DNA from 3 places in the Romboutsia sp. 1001216sp1 genome. Region 1 is predicted to be linked to each of the others. Evidence: riboswitches for the same ligand, from Rfam matches in the RefSeq annotation. Region 1 holds a riboswitch; each other region holds the start of a gene.
The links. A riboswitch is a leader RNA that binds a small molecule or an ion and turns the genes downstream of it on or off. The one in region 1 is predicted to bind cyclic di-GMP.

Region 1 (7,305 bases):
AAGATTTACTTAATATAGCGAGAAAAAGAATAGGTTGTAATAATAGTTATGATTTTCAAATATGTGATTTTATAAATATATATGATAATGAGGTTGTAAAAAGTAATGCCCCGTTTAATAAAGTAATTTTAGCAGGTCTTATAATGTATATAAATGATGAAGAATTTAACATATGCTTTGAAAATTTACTTAAAGTCTTAGATAAAGAGGCTATGATATATATAGCATCACCAATTGCTACAAAAGAAAGATTAACCCTAGGTGATTTTTACTCTAATGAATTAAATAGTGAATATAATGTTATATATAGAACAATTGATGAATACATAGATGTTTTTAAAGTTCTTATAAATAATGGATTTAAGATTATAGAAAATGAAATGTTTCTAACTGATAAAAAACAATACAAAGAAACTGAGAGACACTATTTTATTTTAAATAGAGGTTAAACAATAAACTTATAACTAAAGTTACAATTTAAATCTTGGATTTATAGAAAGTAGTGTGATTAAAAATGAATGAAAAACAAAGAATAATAGAAATTTTAAAAACCTCAATAGAAGGGATTTCTTATATAATTAAAAATTTAAATACAGACTATGAGTTTATGTCTGAAATTTGTATACAAGCTATTAATACAGTTAAAAATAGCTTTGAAAATGCTAAAAAATGTGACGGTAGACTTTATAATCTATCAAATAGTATATTAGAAAAATTAAAAGATTTAAATAAAACAAAAGATACAGATACACTTTATGATTGCCAAGAAATTATTAATATGATAAATGATATGATAGATATTATAAATAAAAATATTAAGGAAAAATATAATATTGTTTTTATGCCATACAATGCATCTATGTGGAATAGCCTTGAAAGTATTTGGAAAGAAGCTAAAGAAGATGAAAATTGTAATTGTTATGTAGTACCAATTCCATATTATAAGTTAATTTATAATAGAAATGGGAATATGGACGCTATATTTACATATGAAGGTGATATGTTGCCTAAATATGTACCTATTACTGATTATAAAACATTTGATTTAGAAAAAATTAGTCCAGATGTTATATATATACACAATCAATATGATGAATATAATAATGCTACTAGAGTAGATAGCAACTATTTTTCTTATAATTTAAAAAAATATACAGATATGCTAGTATATGTTACTTATGGAATATTAGGTACTTATCCAATTTCATTTTATAAAGATTTTTACTCATTTATAGGAACAAGAGAATTTGATAAAGTTGTTGTACAATCTCATGCATTTGCAGACATTGCAGAATATAGTGGGGTAGCTAGAGAGAAATTATTGCCTCTTGGGTCACCTAAATTTGATGCTTTAGTTAGTAGTCTAAAATCAAATACTACAAATGACTATTATAAAAATAAATTTAAAGGTAAAAAGGTATTTTTATGGACTACAAACTTAATGAAAGTTATAAATGGAAGAGATAAAGTATTAGATGAAGTTGAAGAAGTCTTTAATAAAATTAGAAATGATTTAAACTATGGATTAATATATAGACCTCACCCACTGGAGCTGTCATATGTTAAATCAAGAGCCCCAGAATGCTATAAAAGATATAAAGAGTTATTAAGCTCAGCAAAAAATACAGAAAATATAATTATTGATAATTCACCTAGTTATTACGAAGCTTTTCAAATATCTGATGCACTAATAACAGATAGGTCTTCTGTATTAATTGAATATATGGCTACAGGAAAACCTGTTTTAATATATGACATAGAATTAAACAGAGAATACTATCATGAAAAAGTATTTGATATATTTTCTAATTATATAGTTGGTGAAGATGAAATGACTGTAGATAAATTTATAGATTTAGTAGTCAATAAAAAAGATTACAAAAAAGATAATAGAATTAATGCACTAAATACTGTTCTTTCAAATATTGATGGTAGTTGTGGAGAACAAGTTCACAAACATATAAAGCAGTGTATTGAAAATAATTATTTTTAAAATTTCACAATGATATTAAATACAAAAAGTCATGAATAACTTATTATATTAAGTAACTATTTTTACAAGACTTTTTGTATTTTATTATTAAAAATATTAAGTATTAATTAAAACAGGTATATAATTTTAACTATAAGAGTATTTATAATAATTAATAGTTTTATACATATCCCGATAAGTTCATAAAATAAATCTAAATTAAAAGTAGTTAAATTACTACTAAAGTCTTTAATCATTTTTCAAAATCATGAATTTTTATAATATTATATGAACACAATATTAAATTTTCTTTAAAGAAAGAATAAATTTTAATATTGCAAATGTTATAAAATTTATCTAAGTAAAAACTAACTTTACTATACATTTTGTTAGTATAATAAGCTTTGATTTATTAATAAGGTAGATAAGTATCATAAGAAATTTTATTAATATAATTGAGTGTTAAATCAATATTTATATCAAAAATATCTTTAGGAACTAATATAGATATAAATGTATTTAATTTTCTGGTTTTAATATTTTGAATTTATAAATAAAATTACAGTCATAATTGAAAAAAATAGGAATATTATCTAAATTTATAATATTTATGAATTAATCTGAATAAGGATGTTTAAGTTAAAAATTTTTAGTGATGTAGAATTTATTGTCTAATACATAATTTGTATTATTTTAATAAAAAATATAAAGTTCTAATTATATCAGCCGTATAATATAAAATAAAATTACACTTTGTGATTTAACAAATAAGTTTAAATGTATTTTTAATATTAGTTTGAAAAAAAATAGTAAGAAAATACAAATAAAAACTTGATTAAATGGTAATTATACTATAATATTTAGTGTATGGAAAAAAATGTCGAAAAGTGTAAAAAAAGAACGAAAAACAAAATAGGCAAGCTAGAGAAATCTAGTGACGCAAAACTATAGGAGCTAAAGTAGAAACTATGCTAGCCAGTTGCAAAAAACTGTGTGTTTTTGTTTTCGATATATAAGGTTTATAATTTTGGAGAATTATGAATAATATATAAATTATTTTGATTGTTTGTGTCCAAATTATGCATCTCTATTTATCGACGCTGATATTATATAACTCTCTTTAGAGTTATTTTTTTTTGAAGAAATAATATTTTAATAAATCTAATAATTCAATTATATTATCAAAGTTCATTATGTATCTTACATTTTTTATTATAGGAAAAATTATGTAATAGTATAAATTATATAGAAAAAAATAAGTAAAAGTTTATAATTAAAATGATAAGAAAATTAAATATAAGAAAACGAATAATAAATATATTGATTTAATTTTATATCTAAAATAATCAAATTCTAGCAATGATAGTATGCTATGTAGTATACAAAATTACTCTTTATAGAGTGGTTTTTTGATTTATAAAATTAATGGAGGAGAGTAATATGGAAATCTATAATTTAATGAAAATGGGATTAGATGCTACACATTTAAGGAGTAATGCCATTGCAGAAAATATTGCTAACATAAATACTCCAGGGTATAAAAGAAAGTATGTTAGTTTCGAAGATACTTTAAAGAATAAACTAGAAATTCCTAGTATAAAGTTAAAGGTTGATAAGGAATCTGTGGTCAGAGAAGATGGTAATAACGTTGATATTGAACATGAGAAGGTTAATCAAGCAGCTACGACATTAGAATATAATGCGTTAGTAAGTCTTACAAATATAAAAATCGCTATGACAAAAAGTATAATATCTGGGAGGTAAATAAATGAGTGTTTTTAGTGGTATGAGAATTAGTGCAAGTGGTCTGACAGCAGAACGTATGAGAATGGATATAATATCTTCGAATGTTGCTAATATGCAGACTACAAGAACTAAAAATGGAGGAGCATATAGGAGAAAAGTAGCTAGCTTTGAAGAAAATTATGATGAAAAATTAGGGATGTTAGGTGTTAAAACAAAAAAGATTGAAGAAGATAAATCTCCTCTCAGAAAAATATATGAACCAAATCATCCTGATGCAGACAAAGATGGATATGTAGAATATCCAAATGTAGATTTATTAGCTGAAATGTCAGATCTTATAAGTGCATCGAGAGCTTACGAATCTAATGTAGATACTTTAAATGCTCAAAAAAATATGATATCTAAAGCTTTAGAGATAGGTAGATAGAAAGTAGGTGGTTAAATGACAGGAATAAGCAATATAAATATTAATTCTGATATATTCTCTAATGCTATTAATAATAAGACTACATATAAAGTTAAAGGAAATGAAAAGCCAGACAAGCAATTTGAAGATGTTATAAAGAATGCTATAGGTAAGGTAAATGATAGTATTATAAATTCAAATGAAAAGATAGAAGCGCTTATAAAAGGTGAAGATGTTTCTATGCATGATGTTATGCTATCAGCACAAGAATCTCAAATGTCAGTGCAACTTATGATTGAGATTAGAAATAAGTTATATGATGCTTACCAAGAAATTAATAGAGTGCAATTGTAATTCCTTAATAAGGAGCAGATAGATGAATTTTAAAGAGATAATAGAAAAAATAAAAGATTTTATAAAAACAAGAAAAGAAAAATTTAAGGAAATGAGAAAAGAAAAGAAAATAGCCATTATAGTTGGAGTGATTGCAATTATATTAGCTATAATATTTGGAATTAAGTATAAAAATGATAATAAATATGATGTTCTTTTCTCGGGTTTAGATTCAAATGATGCATCTGTTATAACTAAAGAACTAGAAAAAGAAAAAATTGAAACGAAAATAGAGGGCGATAGTATATATGTACCTAAAGATCAGGTAGATAAGTTAAGACTTGAACTATCTGGAAAAGTTTCAAATGGTTCTAAAGGATTTGAACTTATGGATGAAGGATCATCGTTAGGTCTTACAGATGAAGAATTTGAGGTAAAAAAACAAAGAATGATTCAAGGTGAACTAGAAAAAACTATAAAAACTTTTCCGCAAGTACAAGATGCAAGAGTTCATATAACAGAAGGTGAAGAATCTGTATTTGCTAAAGAGAGCATACCTGGAAAAGCAGCCGTTTATGTAGATTTAAATGTAGGAGAACAATTAAGTCAAGAACAAGTTAAATCTATAATATCTTTAGTATCCGCAAGTACACCAAATATACCGAAACAAAATGTTGAGGTAATCAACCAAAATATGGTCTTATTATCAGAAGGAATATTTGATGAAAATGGAAAATCAAATTCTAGCGATAATTCTAATGGGATTGATATTGCAACTAAGGCAGAAAGAGATCTAGATAAAGGATTAGAAAGAGATATAGTTAGATTACTTGAACCTATATTTGGAGAGGGAAAAGTAAGAGCAACTGTTAATGCTGATTTGAATTTTGACACTAATGAAAAAACTCAAACGATAATAGATCCTAACAAGGTTATAGTAAGTGAGTCAAAAAGTGAAAATAAATCTACAGAGCCAGTAAATACAGGTGGTACTGTTGATAACAATATGAATAATAAAGGCAATGTAAATGATGGAACTACTGAAAGTAAAAGTGAAGATATAAAGTATGAAGTAGGAAAGACAGAAATTAAAACTGTTAAGGCTCAAGGTGAATTAAATAGAATAACTGCTTCGGTTGCTATAGATGGCAAATTAGATGCGGGAGATATTAAAGACGTTAAAGATATGGTATCTAATACCATTGGTGTAGAAAAAAATAGAGGCGATGATGTAGTAGTTGTTGCTATGGACTTTGAAGCAAATGCTAAAAAGAATCTAAAAAATGCATTAGGTGATGAAGATGAAGTGGCTAAGTTATTAAAAACAACAGGATATATAGTAGCCGGATTATTACTAGTTATAGTAATAGCACTTATAGCTATATTTGTTATTAAGAAAAAGAATAAATCTAAAGAAATTGATGAAATAGATGAATCTAATGAAATAGATATGATAAATCAAAAGCTAGAAGAAATGGAAAAACATAGGCTACACAATTTAGAAGATGATGAAGATAATATGACTTTAGAGGAAGAAGTTAAGATATACGCTTCAGAAAATATAGAAGAAGTTACAGAATTAATAAATAATTGGTTAAATGAGTAAAGGGTGGTAGTTTGTTTTGGAAAATGAAGTTACTAAATCAGTAGAGAGTACTAAATCAGGAAATGCATTTGATTTAGGTGATATACCTAAAGTGAGAAGAGTTACTGGTGCTAGAAAGGCAGCAGTACTCTTAATGACATTAGGGACTGACGTTTCAGCGGATATAGTTAAAAATCTATCTGATAAGAAAATACAAAGAATCGGTGTAGAAATAGCTAATATACACACTGTCAACGCAAGAGAAAGAAGAGAAATTCTCCAAGAATTTATAGAACTAAATAAAGGAAAAGAATTTGTGTTAAAAGGTGGTATAGACTATGCAAAATCACTGCTTAATGGAGCTTTAGGAAACCAAAGAGCTAATAAATTAATAGAAGGAATTAGATATGATGCTTATACAAAACTGTTTATGGCAGCGAGAAAAGCTGAACCAGAGCAGATATTAGCATGTATACAAGGTGAAAGTACACAAACTATAGCTATAATCTTATCTCACATACAATCAGACAAAGCAGCTTTGATATTAAGTGAGTTACCACCTAAGATTAAAAATGAAGTTTCACTAAAAATAGGATCAACATCATCAGTATCACCAAGTGTAATAAAGGCCATTGATGAAGCTGTAGAAATGAAACTATCAAAACTTGGACAAAGAGAAATGGAAAGTTCTGGTGGTGTTGATAGCTTGGTTGAAATACTTGGTAATGTAGATAGAAAAACAGAAAAAAGCATTATAAGTTACATAGAAGAAAGAAACAATGAATTAGCTGAGGATATAAAGGCAAATATGTTTATATTTGACGACATTGTAAGGCTTGAAAATTCTACTATTCAGAGAATTCTTAAAGAGGTTAATGTTAAAGATATTGCATTTGCTCTTAAGGGGGCATCTAAGGAAGTATCAAATGTCATATTTAGAAATCAATCTCAAAGGGCATCACAAGCTCTTAAAGAGGAAATTGATTTATTAGGAAAAATAAAAATATCTCAAGTAGAGGAAGCACAACAAAATATAGTTAATGTTATAAGACGACTTGAAGATATGGGTGAAATAACTTTAACAAGAGGATCAGATGATGAGTTTATCATGTAGTAACATAATAAAAGCTAAAAATGTTAATTTAAAAGGCGTAAAAACAATAAATAACCTCTCTCAAATTGAAAGTGAAGAAGAAAGAAAGCTTAGAGAAGACTTAGAAAAAAAATTAAGCGAAAAAAAAGAAGAAATAAATATTAAGTTAC
Region 2 (7,305 bases), on a different contig from region 1:
GTGAAAAACCTACTACTAAAGACTTTGATAAGATAATAGAAGTTGCTAGCGTTGTTTTTTCTAGTGATAACTTTAGTGATGAAGAAAAGAAAGACCTTTATATGAAAGTTAGTCTTATGTATGAAATGTATAGATAAAAGCCAGGCATGTGCCTGGCTTTTACTTATATTATTTAATTATACATTTTAACTTTAAAAATATACATTTTTTATATTTTTATCACTTGACCAAGTACACATTTTTTCATCTAATTTATCTTCTTGAGTTATCACTATAGGCTGTTTTTTATTCCCTGCTACTGGTACTATTGATAGTAGATCGTCTTCATCATATACATTTCCTATATATATTTCTTCTATATTATTTTCATCATGTATCTTTTGATCTATTATATATGAAGTTTCATATATACTATTTTCGCCTATTATATCAATTTTTATATTTGGTATTATTAATTTTATTTCATCTACTACTTTTTGTGATATTGTATGATCTTTACCTATTAGGATTATATTTTTAGAATTTCATTTTTTATTTATATTGATATGTTGTCTTTATTGATAAGCATCATTGGTGCGTTATATATTGTGGCTAATGGTGTTGCTATGATTGCATCTACTGTTGATTTTTCGTTTATTAATATTATTGTATCTATTTTTTCTTGTTGGATTTCTTGGCTTATTTTTATTGATGTGTTGTATATGTCTTTATCAGTGAATTATTTTATGTTTATAGCGTTTGATTTTGTAGTCATTAATATTATAATATTAATGTTATAAGCCCTTGTACTTTTTTTAATTTTTATCACCTCCATTAATAATAAATATATATATATATATATATTTATTATTAATAATCAAAACACAATTTATGCTATTGTACCTGCCAATATTCTTTCTTTGTAAGTTACATTCATATGTTTTTATATTAAAATATTTCAATCTTAGTCTACTATATGGCATACATTATATTTTGTAAAAAACTGTACATATTATATATAAAAATAGCTACTACGAATTTTACCTCGTAATAGCTATTATATTTATCTTAAAAATTCAATAATAATACCATTAATATCATATCCAACTTTATATAACTTGACCTTAAGTTCAATACCAATTAGTGCATCCTCTTTCTTATAACTAATTCAACTACTCGCCTTTAATAAAAAAATCCTTGTCACTTAGCAAGCCAACTCTTTGTCCCTGAAGTATAATATAATATCCTTTCTATTTCTAAATTTCATTTTAGAAAGTATACTGCTTATATGCTTTTTAACAGTATACTCTGTTATAAATAATTCTTGTGCTATTTCTCTATTGCTATATCCTTTACTAACAGCGTATAATACTTCTTTTTCTCTCTCTGTTAATAATTCTATATCTGAGTTGTTGCCGCCCAATACATTTGCTAAAAGATCGCTATCATAAAATTTTTTTCCTTTTCTTATACTATTTATCTTATATATAAAATCTTCTTTATTATCTATATTAAGTATATACCCATCTACACCATTTTTTATAGCTTTCTCGCATATAGTCTCATTCTTAGCAAAGTCTAGTACTATAAGTTTTTTATTTTCTATATCTTTTGTAATTTTATCTAGAAATTTTACTTGGCTTTCTTTAATATCTAACACTATATAATTTATATCTATTAGCTTTTTTCTATCTATATCGTTTATACTATTTGTTACTATGTTTTTAGTATGGTAAATAGACCTAAATAAATTATCTAATGATTCTCTAACCATAAAAGATTCTGAGACTATTAATGTACCCATATTTATATTCCTCCCATAAAATAATTTAGAAATAAAAAAACCAGCTATATATAAATTAAAATAGCCGGTTGCACTACTAGCTCCATATATTCCAAGTGCCCATATACAGAATATACTTCAAAGCTTCTTTATTTTGTTTTTTTAATTAATTTAATAATAATATATTTATATATAAATATTATCACAAATTAAATTTTTTTGTACAAAATCTCTTCTCCATTTTATAGTATAAATTCCTATATTATTTCATAAAAATACATTTTATATTATTTATATATATAAATCGTCATTTTTAACTTAAATTATTTATATATATTATTATATCTTGCCTATTTCTTAAATTTAACTTATATAAAATATTAGTTATATGTTTTTTTACTGTATACTCTGTAACCCCTAACCTAGATGCTATTTCTCTATTACTTAGTCCTTTTGCTATTTCATCTATAACCTCATTTTCTCTTATAGTTATATCGTTGTTACAATTAAATTCCTTTTTATTCATTGCCTTTTGAACTACAAAAGGATCATAAAAATTCCCACCAGACATTATCTTATTTATTATGTATCCGAAATCTTCCTTATCCTCTATATCAGTAATATATGCATCAGCTCCATTTCTTATAGATTTTATACATATCTCTTCATCTTTATATAGATTATAAATTATTACTTTTATTCTTTTATTATTTTCTTTTATATTGCTTATAATATTTAAATCAAAATTGCACTTTTCCCTTATATCTATAATAGCCATGCCATACATACCTATATCTTTACTTAAATTTTTAACATCTTTTTCCTTTTTTATATTTATATTTTTAAACTTTTCTTTAAATAAAGTTGATAATGCTTCTTTTAATATAAACGATTCTGAAATTATTAGTATATTCATATTCTTCCCCCCCTTTTTCTACTACATTATTCCACCCAATAGTTTTTTACTAGACCATGGTATATTATACCTAACGTACCAAAAAAAATTACTCTATATATCCATTCACTACTAACCTATGAGTACCAACATATTTAGGAGTACAAGTAATAAGTGTTATCATTTTTTTATTTTCATCTGAATCTAAAACCTCCACCTTATCTGGTGTTACAACTTCCTTACTATCTACTATGTAAGTATATTTTTCATCTAATGTGTGTACTACTATATTGTCACCTTTTTGTAATTCATCTAGATTGCTAAAAAACTTATTTGATGTGTAGTTTCTATGACCTGCCACTGCAAAGTTTCCGTACTGTCCTGGCATTTGAGTTTGATCAAAATGACCTACAGAATAATCTAATGTTTTTTGATCAGTTCCTTCCTTTACTGCAACTTTCAAATCTATCTTTGGTATTTCAAGAATAGCTATAACGTCTTGATTATTATTTATGGTCTTTTCCTTGCCTTTTTCTATTTGTTTACTTTCACTATTCTTATTATTTTGGATATTTTTTTCAAACTCCTTAACTAAATCATTATTATTTTTTTCAACATTGTAGTTTGTATATGCAGTTAATAAAATTATGCCTGCACCGATAACAATTAAAGATTTCCCTATAATTTTTTTCATAGTTTCACCTTTTAATCTCTATTTATAATTATTATAAATAATGCTAATAAAAACATCTCTGCAGCTATAACCATTGGATTTGATAAAAATTGAGCAACATATCCCATCTTAGGTATACTAAATTTAACTTCCCCAATTACATTATCTTTTTTAATAATATCTGGATCATAAACATCATTGTTATCTCCTTTTGTTTTGTATCCCTCATTAGTTATCTCCATAACTCTATGAGTAACAATTTCTCCATTATCTACAAATGTTATAATATCCTCTTTTTCTATATCAACTTTATTTTTATTTATTGTAACCACTAAGTCCCCTGGATAAAACTCTGGTTCCATACTTCCTGATAATACAGTATAGGTTCTAAATCCAATTAGATTAAACATCTTATCACTTCTTGATGTTAAAGCATTTAAAAGCATTATTATTGCAAATACCATAAAAAAGTAATATAAGAATTTTCCTATCTTAGGCTTTATATCTTGTTGTGTTTTTTCAATTTCCATAATTGTCCCCCTTATTTAAAGGAAGAAGAGAATCTCTTCTTCCTTTTTAATTTAAATTCTATTCTACAACAGGCTCTTCACTAGGAGCTTCGACCACTGATGGTTCTGGAGTTTCTGGTTGTGGTATTTCTTCTGGTTTATTCTCTGGTTCTTCCTCTGGTTTAGTTTCTGGCTCTACTGTTGATTCTGGAGTTTCTGGTGATTCTGGAACTCCTTCAGATGGCGGCAATTCCTCACTTGGTGGTACTTCTGGCGTTTCTTCACCTGGTGGCATCTCTTCACTCGGTGGTATTTCACTTGGTGGCACTTCTTCTGAAATTTCTGTTTTTGAGCCAAGCTTAGTCCAATGAGCTGTTAATTTGTCATTCTTATTCTTAGTAATTTCTATTTTATAACGAACTCTTATTAAATTATTATTCTTATCACGTATTCTTAGTTCTAAGATAAGCCAATCATCTCCACCTTCCTTAGTACTAATATTTTCTCTATTTATTTTTTTATCAAAATCTATATTTATTCCATTACCTTCAATTTCAGACTCTTCTGGTTTATTACTGAACTCCCCACTTCCTTGTTCAAAGTTAACACTTTCTACAGTTCCTTGATTTATAATTGATGTGCTTAACTGTATATACAAATCTTCTCTTTCATCGTGAACCCAAGCATTAGTTTCAAATTCACAGCCGCCTTCTGGTTTTGGGTCTACCAATTGGCCTATACTAACACTATTGCCCTTTATATCACTTGCAGTAAAATAACTATGACCAATATATCCACCTGTAAAAAAAACTGCCATGCTCATCCCTACCATAACAAATTTGCTTCTTATATGCATTATTCAACACCTCCTGCATCGATTTGTATAGCATTTATAGTAGTGTTAAAGTCTGCACTTTTTCCTTCTAATGTTTTCTTAACATCATCTGTTATATCACTTCTTATGCCAACAGTGACTGAAACATTAATAGACTCTCCTGGATCAACTTCAACTTTATTTCCATTATTATCAACAATATATGCACTTTGTAATGATAAAAGATCTTTTAATGTAGATACACTATATCCCTGTGGCTTCACACTTTTTCCACCATATGTCATTTTTAAATTACAACTTAATAAATCTAAATCTATTCCACCTGAATTACCTGAAAAATCTATCTCTACATTTTGTTTCAAATCCCCTTTATTTATAATAGAAAAACTTTTAGTATCACTTAATTTATCTTTATTCAGACTAATATCTATTCCATTTGATAAACTAGTGTCAAGTTTCCCCATAGTTATAACCAAGTCATTTTTAGCACTTACTTTGTCACTAAAGTATGAATAACTTCCAAAAGCTCCAACACTTCCTATACTTAGCATAAGTACAGCCCCACTAAGAGTTGCTTTTAATTTGTATTTTTTTGATTTCTTAGCTTTTTTTAATCTACTCATCTATATCATCTCCTTTGTTAGAAGATTTTCTATCTAAGACTATTCCAAGTCCTAATACACCTGCTCCAAGTGCTGTAAGGCTTGTTGCATTTACTATACTTCCGGTTTGAGGTAATTTGCCTCCTAATCCTCCAACATTACTTCCATTATTTCCATTGCCTGGTTTGTTTGGTTTCCCTGGATCTACCGACGATTCTGGATCTATCGGTAGATTTGGATTATCCGGGTCTACTGGTGATTCTGGATCTATTGGTGGATTTGGATTTTCTGGATCTACTGGTGGCTCTGGATCTATTGGTGGATTTGGATTTTCTGGGTCCACTGGTGGCTCTGGATCTATTGGTGGATTTGGATTTTCTGGATCCACTGGTGGCTCTGGGTCTACCGGTGGATTTGGATTACCTGGATCCACTGGTGGCTCTGGGTTTGTACCACCACCTCCACCACCTCCACCACCTCCGCCGGAGCTTAAGTTATATACAACACCTAGGCTAAATATTTTTAATAAGCCTTGAGCGTCATTATTCATTTCTTCATCCATATCTATAGTTAGTATAAATTCTTTTTCTCTATTACCATTTATGCTTACACTTTTATCTAAACTAACTCCATTATCTTTTCCCAATATATCCTTAAGTTTTACACTAACTTGATTTTCTTCATTTCCTGCTTCTTTTATAGTTATAGTTGTATATTTTGCCATCTCTTCAAAAGCTTTACCTAAATCAAGGCCATTTTCTCTTGATTTTTCAATTATATATATTTTTCTAACTGTCATTTTTTTATTTGTATTATTTTTTATGACAAACCTCATAGTTTCTGATGATCCTGGTTTGTATAACCCCGTCGGTTGTTCATATATCTGTATAGTTGCATCTTTGTTGGACTTAGTATTCGCAAAAGTTGGTGCAGTAAATGTTATACACATAATTGAACAAAGCGCTAGGGATTTTAAAGCTCTCTTTATACTTTTCATATAATCCCTCTTTCTAAAAAAGGCATTCTTTTAAATAAGAATGCCTTTTTAATTATTGCAATTTATATTATTTTTTTGCACCTTCTTGTGTAGCATCTATAACATATTTGCTTATATCTTTGTCAAAATTAAAGTTTATGTACTCTTCTTTTTCTTCTCTATTGTATTCATTATCTTGCTCTGGAGTTCTAGAGTTCACTTGAACTTCTATTCTTAAAGTAGCTTTCTTATCTGCGTTTTCGTATTGTATAGAATCATTATTATTTAATTCTTTTAATACCTCATCTCTATTATCTTTTATAGTTATAAATCCATTTGCTATAACACTTTCTAATTCTGATCCTTTAACAGGTTCTCCACCTGTCAATTCTAGATCAGTGTTTATATCTGAATAATTAGATATCGTTACTTCTTTTACAAATTTATCACCTGGTTTTACATTGCCGATAAATTGATTTATAGGCCCCTTTGTACCCATAGCTTCTTTATCACCATGAATTGTACTTTCATATATCCATTCTCCCTCTTCTACTTCTAAATCTAATTTACCCATAGATATTACTAAGTTATTGCTTGCTTCTACCTTATCTGTAAAATAAGCTTTAGTTCCTAAAAAAGTTCCTCCAACTAATAATGCTCCTGCCATCATAAATGCAATAGTTTTATTCTTTCTCATAATATAATTCCCCCCAATAAACTTTATCGTGCTAATCCGTACCGATTATCACAATAATAATGATACTGTACTACTATAAAAAAATATATTGCTCTTAAGAGCCAAATTTTATTACACCTTTGCTATTACCTTTTGGTGTAATTAACATTACTTCTTTTTACTATACCAATAGGTACACTATGGTATACTTAAGTATAGCTTTAATAATATTTCTAATTTATTTTTCTAAAAAAACAATAAAAGTCGGGTATTTAACCCGACTTTTATTTATATTAACTTAACTATTAGAAAAATTAGTACTACCTATATTACTAAGTTCTAGTAATTTATTATACTTTTTTTCTTCTACAGGTTTT
Region 3 (7,305 bases), on a different contig from region 1:
TTTGGAATACACCAAAACTCTCAAAGTTTATAGAATATACAACACTTTGGTCATCATCTTTTTCTAATTTAGTCTTATCAACAGATTTGTGAGCATTTATAGCTCCTGCATTGTATTCATATTTAACCGTATCATCAACACTATTTCTAGTTCCATTGTATGATAACTTTGCAGTATTTGAGTATGAATCTTCAACATTTGTAATCTTCATGTCGTAACAAACAATATAGTAATCATCTACGTTTCCAAAATTTATAGTTAAATTTCCATTATTAGTGTTTATTTTATCTTTAAATTGATCTGTTACCCACTCAAAGCTTTCATCTTTATTGTATTTACCTATACTTATACTGTCCTTTAAAAGTTCCATTCCTTTAGGTGTAAAGTCATTTAAAGTTACATTTTTAAGATTTGACCTATTTTCATTAATATCTATTCTATATCTTACATTTTCGTTCATAGATGCTACATTTTTACCTTCTGAATTTTTAGCAGAGGTATAACTATACTTACTTATAACATCTTTTGCTTCATTTTTTTGTTTTAATATAACAGTACTATTTAACTTACCATCGCTTTTATTAAATACTGCTGTATTCTTATAAGAACTCAAATTTTGAGTAATCTTTGTCTTATAAGTTACAATATATTTATCTTTAATATTTCCAAAGTTTATACTAAGCCTATTAGATGATTTGCTTATATTTAAGCTATCTGTGACATCTGTTTCTGCGCTATCTCTTTCTATTTTAATTACATTTACAGAACTTGGTATAAGCTCCATTCCTTCAGGCATATTATCTGTTAATACTGCATTTGATATATTTGAAAATTTCTCATTAACATATACTCTATATTGTTGAGTTTTTCCTAGTACTGGATAATATATATTTCCTACCGTATTTCCATCTGAATCTACATGGTCATAATTATTTATAGTTTTAAGAATCTGTCTATCTATTATAGGCTCTGTTTCATTAGATGGTTTTATAGCTATTTCTATGCTAGTAACTGGTTTTCCATCAACCCATACCTCTATCTTCTGATTATCTACTTCTTCCGTTTTATCTGCATATGCTGATACATTAACATATCCTCCTATTGCATCATAAACATCATCCCCAAAAGTTGCTACTACTTTATTACCTTCCATTTGTACACTTTTAAAATGCTCTGGGGGGAATTTAAAGCTAAATCTTTCAAGCCAACTAGGCATTTCAAATTCTATAGTATCACCTGGTTTTATACTCCCTGGACCATATTTAGCCTTATACTCTAGTTTAAAATTCAATTTTTCTCCAGGCTCAATCTCTTTTTTATCACATGTTATAGATACTTCTATTGTATCCCCTTGATTATCTGTCTTAACTTCTTCAGCATACGCAAAATGTGTATTAATTAACACATTTATAACCATTAGTACTGACGTAAGTATCGATATTATTTTTTTTCCTAACTTGTATTTATTTTTCAATAAATTTCACCACCCTTTTTAAATCTTTTTATTTTAAAATAAAAAAGACTATTCAAGATAATGATGATTTATTATCTGAATAGTCGGTTGCACTATTAACTCCATATACCTCAAGTGCCCATATACAAGGTATACTTCTTCATTCCTATTTTTAGCTTATATGTATTTATGCCCTTTTAATAATTTTGCTTTGTGTGCATTTATGCTATATAAAATTGTTAGCTTTCATTTGATTTTCATTAATGTCTTATCAATAAACTTTTATTTTAAAATAAAAAAGACTATTCAAGATAATAATGATTTATTATCTGAATAGTCGGTTGCACTATTAACTCCATATACCTCAAGTGCCCATATACAAGGTATACTTCTTCATTCCTATTTTTAGCTTATATGTATTTATGTCCTTTTAATTATTTTAATTTGTTCGCATTTATGCTATATAAAATTGTTAGCTTTCATTTAATTTTCATTAATGTCTTATCAATAAACTTGTATCTTAAAATAAAAAAGACTATTCGAATAATATTTAAATATTATCTGAATAGTCGGTTGCACTATTAACTCCATATACCTCAAGTGCCCATATACAAGGTATACTTCTTCGCTCCTAATTTTAACTTTTGAATATAATTATATAATCTCAGTGATTTATTATACCCTTTAATTTAGTTAAAGTCAATTTTAGATTTTTTTATAGTAAATTTTAACTTATTTTTTATCTATATTTATCAAGTTCTCTTAAACATGCCACTGTAATTTCATCTTGTGGATCTAATTCATAAGCTCTTTCTATATAATATATAGCATCATCTATATCACCTTTGTTTAGATATGCCATCCCTAAATTGCATAATATTTCTGGATCTTCTTTTATTTTAGCTGCTTGTTCAAAGTGTTCTATAGCTTTATCTATATTGAACATACTAGCTTCACAAAGGCCTAGTTCAACCATTGTATCTACTTGATGTGGTTTAGTTATAAGTATTTTTTCAAAATATTTCTTAGCTTCTTCAAATTCACCCATATTTTTATAAGCTAATCCTATCATAAATAATAAGTTCCACCAATCAGGATGATCTTGTTCAAGAGGTAATAATTTTTCTAGTCCTTCTTCACATTTTCCTTGGAATACTAAATTATAACCTTCTTCATATTGAACTTTAAAGTCCATCTTTCCTATATTTTCTTGAACCTCTGCCATTAAGTCTGCATCTAACCCTAATTTTTGTGCTTCTTCCCATATAACTCTAGCCTTTAAATATTGACCTTGATTGTAGTAATGGTATCCTAAATGATAGTAAGCTAAAGCAAAGTTTTCATCTAATTGTATAACCATTTCCAACTTTTCTAAGGCTTCTAATAAAAACTTATTCATAGCTTCTTTGTCCATATCTTTTTGATACTGCTTTGCTAGTTCCTGGCAAACTATTGAATAATGATATAATCCATCTATGTCATTTGGATACATACTTATCATAGCTTTTAAGTATATTAACGAATCAGTTATCTCACCAATATCAAAGTATTTTTTAGACATATAGCCCATATATTCTTTTATATTTATATTTACTTTTTTGCTAAAAGCATCTAAAAATTTTCTGTATTCTTCATTATACTTAAATTGGCTATCAATACCCATTATATATATCATAGCATCTGCTATAGACATTGTATTTATCTTATCTTGTGCTGTCTTTTCTTTTATTCCTTTAACTAATACCTCATTTTTTATAGGTACATCTAATCCACCCTTAGGTATAGTGTAACCTTCTAAGTTAAATTCTCCACCATGTTTTATAGTTATAAAAGATAATTCTTCTGTTTTCTTTAATAAATACTTTTCTATTTTAAACTTCATTTTTTCCTCCTTTGTAACTTCACATAATAATTTTTAATCTATTAATGTTTATACCCATTAAAAATTTATGTGATATGTTTTCATAATATATAATACCAATATGTAATAATTAGCATTTAATATTATATGTTAACACTATATGACTTTGACTTTTCAAAAACTTTGTTATCATCATCATAGACAAATAAAATTATATTTTTTATCTCTTTTATATCAGCATGTATATCTTCTTTTAACTTTAATATATCGAATCTAAATGGTTCAAAATGAACATATTTTATTATATGCTTAGCTGGTTTATTTTCAAACTGTGGTATATATTTTAATATGTTATCTTCATTTTGTAAGAACATATGACATCTATTTTTAAAATCTTCTACATCTTCTTTATTGAATATTTGAGGTAAATTTGAAGTTTTACCTAATGATATATAATCATACTTTAATATATCATTAAATAATTCATTTTTATCATTTATCTTATCGTTGTAGAAATCTAATAATATTTTATATAATTGATTCTTACCTTGTGCTACATCAAAATACCCATTTTCATCAAAGTAAGTTGCAAATTCTTCAAAGAATTTAAATGGACTTTGCTCATAATAATTATGTATTATGTATCTCATTGACAATACAAAGTTTTTAGAGTTATAGTATCTTTCTAGTATTTCTTCTATATCTTTTAACTTTATCATTTCGCTATAACTTATATAATCATTATATAATACTTCATATGGTGTATAATCTTTGTATCTATATCCATGTTCTTTTGCAGTATTTCTTATACCAGTTCCTTTTATCATCTTTAAGAACCCTAATTGTATATGCTCTATACCTAAATTAAATACATCATTAAATGAATTTTCAAAGCTTGCATAATCTTCATATGGAAGTCCCGCTATTAAATCTAAATGTTGATGTATATTTCTATACGATGCTACTTTTTTAACTGCATAAGATAATTTTTCAAAATCATCTCTTCTTCCAACTGCATCAAGAGTTTTCTGGTTTGTACTTTGTACTCCTATTTCAAATTGGAATAACCCTTCTTTGCAATCTTTTAAGAAGTTTAATGTTTCCTCATCTAATAAGTGTGCTGTGACTTCAAAATGATATGTTGTATAACCATTGTCATTTTCCATAAGGAAATTCATTATTTCTTGTGCAAACTTCTTGTTAGCATTGAAAGTTCTGTCTATAAACTTTATTTGAGATACCCTTGCATCTATTAATGCCTTTAAATCTTTTTTTACTCTATCTATACTAAAATATCTTAATCCTTCAAGTGTTGAAGATAAGCAGTATTGGCAATTAAAAGGACACCCTCTAGATGTTTCATAGTAAACAATTCTATTTTCATATTCTGCTGGATTTAAATGATCATAAGGACTAGGTATTTCATCTAGATTTTGTAATAATTCCTTAGGTTTAGTTACAACTATCTCATCGTTATTTCTATAAACTATACCTTCTACATCATCTAAAGATTTTTGTCCTTTTAGATACATTACCAAATCTCTAAAAACTAATTCTCCCTCTCCATAAAGTATATAGTCTACAAATGAGTGCTTTTCCATAAAGCTTTCGCTATCATAAGTTACCTCTGGCCCACCTAGAGCTATCTTTATACTTGGCTTTACTTTCTTTATATTATGGCATAATCTAACTATATCGTTTACGTTCCATATATAAGTTGAAAATAGTATTACATCATAATCATGTTTGTGTATATCTTTTAATATATAATCTAAATCATTATTTATTGTATATTCTTTTAAATCTACTTCTACTAAGTCTTTTACAAACTCCTTTAAATATCTTATTGCTAAATTTGTATGTATAAATTTTGAATTTAACGTTGTTAATAAAATTTTCAATTATTTCACCTCTTTTTTCATTTATGCTATGATTTTCTGTACATTTTAGGTTAAAATACTATATGTAGTATATTATCATTTTTTTCTTTAATAGAAGGTTTTTTAAACCTTTTTGTAGAATAATAGTATCATAATTATATCTAATTTAGAAAGGAAGTTTTTTATGGAATTAATCGATCAAGTATCTATCAATGCCTTATCAAAAAGGGACTTATTGCTTATTATAAAAGCCTTAGAGTATACAAATGAAAATACTGGACTTAATGAATTTATAGATTTAAGAAACAGTATAATAAAAGAACTATGCTTTTTAACTGATACTAGCGAAGAAGATTTTGTTAATTACCTAGAAAATACTAACTAAGATTTTTTAAATTTAAGATTATATATTCCTGATTTAGCTTTGACTCCTATCTCAAGAATATCATTTTTAAAATCTTTTTTTATAATTTCAATTTGATTAAATATCGGATCTATAGTAATTTCCCCTACTTCTAATTTAATTAGGGATCTTGGATCTACACGATTATTATAAATCTTTTTGTTAATTATATATTTTCTTAGTTTAATTACATATTCAGCCATTGATAAGGTGAAGTCTATATTGTTTATATTTAAATTCTCTTCGAAGTTTAGTATAGATAGTATAGATTTTTTTATACTTAATATTCCATTATCACTTATTTTCCTATCTTCAATATATATATCATACAATACATTTAACATATTTATTAATACTTTATCTTCTTCGTATTCATATACTTTTAAATCTATATACTTGTCTATTATTTGTATTGCTTTAATTCGTTCCATTTGAAACTTAACTACTTGAGATTTATCTAATTCCATTGTAAATCCTATAATTTTTTCTTTTGCACTTTGCAATAATTCTTCATATTCTACATTTTTATTTTCTATTAATTTATGGATTATAATATTATAGCAAATAGCACTTAATATATACTCATATGTATTTTCTTCTATTTTAAGAAACCTTATATACTTACTCACTAAATCAATAACAACTTCTTCACTTTTATCTGCATTTGTGTTTGAAAGTATTACTGGAAGTAATATATTTATTATATTTTTAGTACTTAACTTCTCTCCATAAAATTTATAGTATATTAATTCATCTCTTAGTCTATTGCTATCTATATATACATATCTCTGTATTTTATCATCAATAAGACATTTTGTATTTATTATTATTAAATCTTTTAATGATTTGTCATTCATTTCAAATGCAGATATATATGCATTTTTTATATTATTTTCTATTGTAGTATTAGCTATCATACTCTTAACCTTTCTCATATGAAACTCTATATTACTTTATTGTTATCATCTATTATACTTAATATACTTTGCTTTGACTAACCAAAAAAAAGAGACAGTTTTTCACTGCCATTTTAAAACTTGATTATATTTAATAAACTATATAAATTATTACTATTTATATTTTTACATAAATTTAAAATAAATATATTTGATAATATATTAGAAAATATTATAGTGGTAACTAAAATTAATAGTTTTAGCTACCACTGTATATTATATCAAAATTATAATATTAATTTTTAATCAATATTATAATTACATTCTTTCTGGTGCATGCATACCTAATAACTTAAGAGCATTCTCTATTGTTTGTCTAGTAGCAGCAACTAAAGCAAGTCTTGCTTTTCTTAATTCAACATCTTCAACTAATATGGCATTGTCATGGTAGAATTTATTGAATGCTTGTGCTAAATCTAATACAAATCTAGTTATTATGTGTGGTTCATTCTTTCTTAAAGCATTAAGTATAGACTTGTTGAAAGATGCTATAACCTTTAATACTTCTGAACTATCTTCATCATTTAATAATTCATAATTTATATCTGTAGTTATTTCTTCATTAGCTTTTCTTAAAACTGCACAACATCTTGCATGAGTATATTGAACGTATGGTCCAGTTTCTCCATCAAAGCTTAAAGTTCTTTCCCATGAGAATGTATAATCTTTTATTCTGCTGTTAGATAGCTCTTGGAACACAACAGCTCCAACACCTACTTGCTTAGCTATTTCATCAACATTTAATGCATTAG

Region 2: it holds a riboswitch for cyclic di-GMP, as region 1 does, so the genes downstream of both, ABHC41_RS06600 (response regulator transcription factor) here and ABHC41_RS01865 (flagellar basal body protein) in region 1, are expected to answer to the same signal.
Region 3: it holds a riboswitch for cyclic di-GMP, as region 1 does, so the genes downstream of both, ABHC41_RS07700 (SpaA isopeptide-forming pilin-related protein) here and ABHC41_RS01865 (flagellar basal body protein) in region 1, are expected to answer to the same signal.

The regions. Positions count from the first base shown of each region.
Region 1 is NZ_JBDPHA010000001.1:359,697-367,001, reverse strand. It holds gene ABHC41_RS01875 (class I SAM-dependent methyltransferase) at 1-449, shown strand, start outside; gene ABHC41_RS01870 (CDP-glycerol glycerophosphotransferase family protein) at 515-1,993, shown strand; cyclic di-GMP riboswitch class I at 2,878-2,959, shown strand; gene ABHC41_RS01865 (flagellar basal body protein) at 3,413-3,736, shown strand; gene flgC (flagellar basal body rod protein FlgC) at 3,741-4,145, shown strand; gene fliE (flagellar hook-basal body complex protein FliE) at 4,161-4,478, shown strand; gene fliF (flagellar basal-body MS-ring/collar protein FliF) at 4,501-6,063, shown strand; gene fliG (flagellar motor switch protein FliG) at 6,080-7,156, shown strand; gene ABHC41_RS01840 (FliH/SctL family protein) at 7,140-7,305, shown strand, end outside.
Region 2 is NZ_JBDPHA010000005.1:29,619-36,923, reverse strand. It holds gene ABHC41_RS06605 (hypothetical protein) at 1-137, shown strand, start outside; gene ABHC41_RS06600 (response regulator transcription factor) at 1,184-1,783, opposite strand; cyclic di-GMP riboswitch class II at 1,837-1,920, opposite strand; gene ABHC41_RS06595 (response regulator transcription factor) at 2,076-2,678, opposite strand; gene ABHC41_RS06590 (class D sortase) at 2,767-3,351, opposite strand; gene ABHC41_RS06585 (signal peptidase I) at 3,363-3,860, opposite strand; gene ABHC41_RS06580 (hypothetical protein) at 3,919-4,695, opposite strand; gene ABHC41_RS06575 (hypothetical protein) at 4,695-5,297, opposite strand; gene ABHC41_RS06570 (LPXTG cell wall anchor domain-containing protein) at 5,290-6,273, opposite strand; gene ABHC41_RS06565 (hypothetical protein) at 6,341-6,949, opposite strand; gene ABHC41_RS06560 (EAL domain-containing protein) at 7,227-7,305, opposite strand, start outside.
Region 3 is NZ_JBDPHA010000006.1:88,702-96,006, forward strand. It holds gene ABHC41_RS07700 (SpaA isopeptide-forming pilin-related protein) at 1-1,474, opposite strand, end outside; cyclic di-GMP riboswitch class II at 1,549-1,630, opposite strand; cyclic di-GMP riboswitch class II at 1,782-1,863, opposite strand; cyclic di-GMP riboswitch class II at 2,013-2,095, opposite strand; gene ABHC41_RS07705 (tetratricopeptide repeat protein) at 2,193-3,335, opposite strand; gene ABHC41_RS07710 (B12-binding domain-containing radical SAM protein) at 3,458-5,215, opposite strand; gene ABHC41_RS07715 (hypothetical protein) at 5,379-5,579, shown strand; gene ABHC41_RS07720 (hypothetical protein) at 5,576-6,532, opposite strand; gene argS (arginine--tRNA ligase) at 6,812-7,305, opposite strand, start outside.